Regions from separate parts of the Serratia sp. TSA_198.1 genome, predicted to be linked through region 1. Evidence: predicted binding sites of a transcription regulator. Region 1 holds the regulator's gene; the other holds the start of a gene.

Region 1 (3,218 bases):
ACTTTTCCCCAGCTTCGGAAGTGAAAGGCGGTCTGCTGGGGGAGTTCGATGCCGGCAACCACCGGTTGCAGGTGCATTCGCTGAGCGAACTGGCGCAAAAAAGGCTCGGCGGCAACCTGGATTTTATCCACGCGCTCCATGATAAGCGCTATTACGCCACGCTTTCTGACTACTTTCGCTTTTTGATCCTGATTGAAATGGGCGGAATGTATATGGATATCGACACTCTTCCGCACCGTTCGGCGACGTTTTTCCTGCTGAAACCCGAAGTGCCGGATTACCTTCAGTTTCTGCCCAATGGCGAGGTCAGCCACGTCAGCGGGTTGAATTTGTTTCTGGATGAAACCGGGATGATCATTGGCCGCAGCGGCGATAGGTCGCTGTGCAAAATATTGGCGGGTCTGGATCAGATCTATGCGGCGCAAAGCGGTGACGTGCCGGATAAAAACCCTCTTTATGAAAGAAGGCTGTTCGACGCGTTTTATCTGTTGTGGTGCCGCCACATCGGCAGGACTGTCCTTAGCCACGATCGTTTCTGCAAGGATCATGGGGTTCATTATGACGCTGTTCCGCAGGCGGTGACCTGTGGTATCCGCGGCATGCGCCTGTTGGAGGATGTGCTAACCAATGAGACGTTGCCGCTCGGGGAGGAGGAACTGCGCAGCTATCGACAGTGTATAAGCCGGCTGGAGCAGGTGGATTGGCAGCTTGAGCAACCGACGGATCTGGCGCGCCATGCGGAAATATTTACCGTCGATGAAGTGCCGCGCATGGCCTACCCGGCGCAGATAAGGTCCGATATCGATCACTACCATTACTATTCGGTGCTGTCCCATGACCGCGCGCTGGATCGGGTGAACCAGCTTTTTGGCGAGTATTTGATAGCCGATAACCGGCGGCAGATCGACGAGGGCAATTACTGGCGGTTAACCGTCGGAGCGGGCGATGCGGCATTGCCGCTAGCGCAGGGCGGGCTGCATTTTCTGCCGGGGCGGCAAGCTGGCGAAGCGGACAGGATCCGCATGGCGAAGCTGCTTTTTGCCACCAGCTACCTGGAATACTGCTCTGCCGGCAACCCGGCCGGGATGGATCTGGTATCGCTGCAGCAGGCGCAAAATATCGACCCCTATCTGGACCTGATTACCCTGGCTTACGATCGGTGCGGGGCGTTTATCGGATTTTTCACTGCGGCGAGTCTCGACGAGTTGTATGGCGTTGAGGCGAGCTATCTATATCGCGATGAAATAAAGCCGCTTGATGAGGCCTACGACGATTTTGTGCACAGCCAGTGCGGTGCGGACGATTACTTTGTCTGCAGTCTGGCCATTGAGAGCCGATTCCGCGGACAGGGTCATTTTAACCCCCTGTTTGCCCTGATTAAGCAGCAGGCGCAGCAGCGCCGGGCGAAACATATTGTGCTGTGCGTATGGCAAAGCAGCGATGCCTGCCAAATCTACCTGAATAAAGGGTTCCGCGTTCGCGGCGTTTTCGACTATGCCTGGCCAATTTTCTTCGATCGGCTGCTGTTTCTTGAATATGCATTGTGACGAGTTTGCCCATCCGCGTGTCGGCGGGTGAGTTGACGGTGACGTGAGCGTCAGTGGGAAGTGAGAGAAGTACCGTGGAGAAGTGCCGCTGCAATTGTTGTCTTTCTGATGTGATTTTCCCCGGGCCTGTCCGGGGATTTTTTTGCCCTGATCTGGAGGCATAAAAAAACCGCCGTTAAGGCGGTTCTCAATGCCGGTCAGGGCATTATTTTTTGTCGTGCAAGGTGTCGTCTTCACGGCAATCACCGATTTCACAGTGACCATACAGGTAGAGGCTATGGTTGGTGAGCTTGATGCCGTGCTGCTTGGCGATATCACGCTGACGCACTTCGATAGACTCATCGCTGAATTCGATCACTTTGCCGCAATCCAGGCAAATCAGGTGATCGTGGTGATGCTGTTGGGTCAATTCGAACACGGACTTGCCGCCTTCGAAGTTGTGACGGGTCACAATCCCGGCATCATCAAACTGGTTCAGTACGCGGTAAACCGTCGCCAGGCCAATTTCTTCGCCCATGTCGATCAGTTTTTTGTACAAATCTTCCGCACTGACGTGATGGCATTCCGGATTTTGCAGTACTTCCAGGATTTTGAGTCGCGGAAGCGTGACTTTTAGGCCGGCCTTCTTCAATGCGGTGTTGTTGTCAGTCATGCGGATTCAGTCCTGTTACTATGCTAATCAAGTTGAGGCATTCTTGCCTGTGGCATCGGTCGGCACAAAGAGTTAATTGCGTGTCATTATAGAACCGGTTGCCCTAAATGGAAACCGCCGGTTGTTAACAAAGATATCATGGCACAATTGCATGTTACACACGCAACGTCTTGATGGATGGGATAAACCGATATCTCAGTCTACCTTGACGATGTGGGAAGTTACAAACATGTAGCTTCTATTGCAGAAATCCGTGCTGCCGATGAACGGCCCTGCTGGCAACACTATGCACTTTGCAGGGCTTTTGTTCAACCTTTGAGGGTTAGCCGACGATATCGGCCAGGCTCAGTTCTTCGCTGATCTGCTTCACCCAGGCTGCGACGCGTTCGTTGGTCAATTCCGGTTGACGATCTTCGTCAATCGCCAGGCCGATGAAGAAATTGTCATCCGCCAAACCTTTCGATGCTTCGAAGTGGTAACCCTTGGTCGGCCAGTGGCCTACAATCGCGGCGCCGCGTGGCTCGATGATGTCGCGGATGGTGCCCATCGCATCACAGAAATATTCCGCATAGTCTTCCTGATCGCCACAACCGAACAGCGCAACCAGCTTGCCGTTGAAATCGATTTCTTCCAGCGTTGGGAAGAAGTCATCCCAATCGCACTGGGCTTCGCCGTAGTACCAGGTAGGAATACCCAACAGCAGAATGTCGAAAGCTTCCAGATCCTCTTTGCTGCTTTTGGCGATGTCGCGGATTTCCGATACCTCTTTGCCAAACTGCTGCTGAAGAATTTTCTGGATCATCTTGGCAATGTTTTCGGTATTGCCAGTGTCGCTGCCAAAGAAAATGCCTACATTAGCCATATCGCGTATAACCTTTAAATTCAATTAATTGCATTGCACGATGTTAGCGTTGAACGCGATAACACCGATTAAAATGATGACATGGCAAGAAGCTGCCTCTTACCGGTAAGTGCGTATCATGCCAGAGATTTACCCCGGGGTTTTATCGCGTTTATGC
Region 2 (3,218 bases), on a different contig from region 1:
TCACGACGATGATTGATGCCAAAAGGCCAGCGTAACGCTGGCCTTTTCGATCACGACATGCTGCTGACCAGCAGATAGCCGTTCAGGCCGACGACCACCAACACAATCAGCTTGCCCAGCGTCTGTATGCTCCGGCTGTTCACCATCTCCCCCATCAGTTCCCGGTTACCGGTAAAGGTGAGCAGCGGCACCAGCGCCAACGCAATGCCGAAGCTCAGCAGCACCTGACTCAGTACCAGAATACGCGTGGCATCCATCCCCAGCATAATGACGATAAACGACGGCAGCATAGTGACCACCCGGCGCACCCACAGCGGAATGTAAAAGCGTACAAATCCCTGCATCACCACCTGCCCCGCCAGCGTCCCCACGACGGTGGAAGACAGACCGGCGGCCACCAGGCTCAGCCCGAAGAGCGTCGCCGCCGCCTGGCCCAGCACCGGCTGCAGCGTCAGATAGGCCAGATCAAGATCGGCCACGCCGCTGTGCCCATTGAAGTGGAAGGTGGCGGCGGCGGTTGCCATCATTGCCAGGTTAACAAAACCGGCGATGGTCATGGCAATGGCGACATCGACCTTGGTGGACGCATACCGATCCGCCTTTGAATTCTCGCCGGCAGTCTGGGTTAAGGATGAATGCAAATAAATCACGTGCGGCATGATGGTCGCGCCCAGCACGCCGGCGGCCAGATATACCGCATCGCCATTCGGCAGATCCGGGATCGCCATGCCTTTTAACAACGGGCCAAGCTGCGGCTGGGAAAACGCCAGCTCCACCATATAGGCAGCGGCAACAAACAGCAGCAGCCCGCCGATCGCCCTCTCCAGCGGTTTTTGCCCGCGTTTTTGCAGCATCAGGATCAGGAAGGTGGCGATACCCGTCAGGATGGCGCCCTCAAGCAGCGTAACGCCCAACAGCAGTTTGAAACCTATCGCCGCGCCGATAAACTCCGCCAGGTCGGTAGCCATCGCAATGATTTCCGCCTGCACCCAATAAGCCCATACGGCCGGGCGTGGAAAGCGATCGCGGATGTGTTCCGCCAGGTTTTTGCCGGTAGCGATGCCGAGTTTGGCGGACAGCAGTTGGATAAGCATGGCCATGACGTTGGCCCAGACCACGACCCACAGCAGGCTGTAACCCAAAGAGGCGCCGGACTGGATATTGGTGGCGAAATTGCCGGGATCGATATAACCGATGGCCGCGATAAATGCGGGCCCCATCAGCGACAGTTTGATTTTTCTGGACGGGCGACGGGTGTTCTCAACCACGCGACTGTTTGGCATACCCTGAACCCTTACGTCTGATAAACTAAGGGTTATCTTATGCAAATGATAATAATTATCAAGCGCATTTGTAACGGTAAAACTTATCTCTGTAATCGGGGATAACTCAGGTTTTAACGAAGGGTGTAACGTGCAGATGACACTTTTCGGCCCTCCAACGAGGCATATTCCAAACGAAATACGCCTGATAATCAAATTAGCACAAGAATAGGAATTTCATATGGATTCAGTAACCCATTGATTTTTTATGCTTTAACCTGATAATTTAAGACATTTCCCATTACGACTTTCCATATTTGCAATGGACCTCTCGTTTTTAAACGTGGCGTTACATAAAATGACATCCGAAATTCAGCCTGCCTCAAGTTTGGAGCAAACATGTCCCATATTGCGCACTTTGCGTTAGCGTTGGTGGTGGTTGCGATCCTGGCACTGTTAGTGTGCCGCGATCGTAAAAGCATCCGCATTCGCTACGTTATTCAACTGTTGGTTATTGAAGTACTGCTGGCCTATTTTTTCCTGCATTCGGAAGCGGGTTTAGGCTTTGTAAAAGGATTCGCGGCGCTGTTCGACAAGCTGCTCGGGTTTGCGGGGCAAGGGACTGATTTTGTATTCGGCGGTATGGGCGATAAAGGTTTGGCCTTCTTCTTCCTGAAGGTACTGTGCCCAATCGTCTTCATCTCTGCGCTGATCGGTATTCTGCAATACATCAAAGTGTTGCCGTTTATCATCCGGATTATTGGTACCGTGCTGTCAAAAGTAAACGGAATGGGCAAGCTGGAGTCGTTTAACGCCGTCAGCTCGCTGATCCTGGGCCAGTCTGAAAACTTCATTGCCTATAAAGATATCCTGGGCAAGATGTCGGAAAAACGCATGTACACCATGGCGGCAACCGCGATGTCTACGGTTTCCATGTCCATCGTGGGTGCTTACATGACCATGCTGGACGCCAAGTTTGTGGTTGCGGCGCTGGTACTGAACATGTTCAGCACCTTTATCGTGCTGTCATTGGTCAACCCGTATGACACCAGTAAAGAAGAAGAACTGCATCTGGGTAATCTGCACGAAGGCCAGAGCTTCTTCGAAATGCTGGGTGAATACATTCTGGCAGGTTTCAAAGTAGCTATTATCGTTGCCGCAATGCTGATCGGCTTTATCGCTCTGATCGCTGCGCTCAACGGTCTGTTCAGCGCCATCTTCGGTCTGAGCTTCCAGGAAATCCTGGGCTACTTCTTCTATCCATTCGCCTGGATTATGGGTATTCCTAAGCACGAAGCCTTGCAGGTGGGCAGCATCATGGCGACCAAGCTGGTCTCCAATGAGTTCGTGGCCATGATGGAACTGCAGAAAGTCTCTGCCGAACTGTCGCCACGCAGCCTGGGCATTCTGTCGGTGTTCCTGGTTTCCTTCGCCAACTTCTCTTCCATCGGTATTGTGGCCGGTGCGATTAAAGGGCTGAATGAGAATCAGGGCAACGTAGTTTCCCGCTTTGGTCTGAAGCTGGTTTACGGTTCAACGCTGGTCAGCCTCCTGTCTGCGTCCATCGCGGGCCTGGTTCTGGGCTAAGCCGAAACGGCAACAACGGAAAGGTCGCTTCGGCGGCCTTTTTTATTGCCCGCAGTGTAGAAAGCAGGAAAGACAGAAAGCAAAAAGCCGACCCTGAGGTCGGCTTTTTAAAGGTTGGTGGAGCTAGACGGGATCGAACCGTCGACCTCTTGCATGCCATGCAAGCGCTCTCCCAGCTGAGCTATAGCCCCACAAAAGTGGTACGCTTTAACCGGCGTTACGGTAATCCCCAACCTTACTGAGATAAAGGTTGGTGGAGCTAGACGGGATCGAACCGTCGACCTCTTGCATGCCATGCAAGCGCTCTCCCAGCTGAGCTATAGCCCCAATCCACAATCACAAAATCCTGTGAACGGGGCGCATAATATG

What was found. Region 1 encodes Fur, which represses iron uptake genes when iron is present. Its sites were predicted from a motif close to ATAATAATGAGAACNACTATCAA; they were not measured.
Region 2: ACUTSW_RS12745 (Nramp family divalent metal transporter) is a predicted target of Fur. The motif match lies at 1,323-1,345, and genes of this name have one in related genera.

Annotation. Positions count from the first base shown of each region.
Region 1 covers NZ_JBQZFP010000001.1:2,038,493-2,041,710, reverse strand. Annotated here, with positions in the region: gene ACUTSW_RS09785 (glycosyltransferase) at 1-1,547, shown strand, start outside; gene fur (ferric iron uptake transcriptional regulator) at 1,753-2,199, opposite strand; gene fldA (flavodoxin FldA) at 2,522-3,061, opposite strand.
Region 2 covers NZ_JBQZFP010000002.1:287,407-290,624, reverse strand. Annotated here, with positions in the region: gene ACUTSW_RS12750 (DUF2502 domain-containing protein) at 1-16, shown strand, start outside; gene ACUTSW_RS12745 (Nramp family divalent metal transporter) at 51-1,283, opposite strand; gene ACUTSW_RS12740 (NupC/NupG family nucleoside CNT transporter) at 1,662-2,849, shown strand; tRNA gene ACUTSW_RS12735 (tRNA-Ala) at 2,965-3,040, opposite strand; tRNA gene ACUTSW_RS12730 (tRNA-Ala) at 3,101-3,176, opposite strand.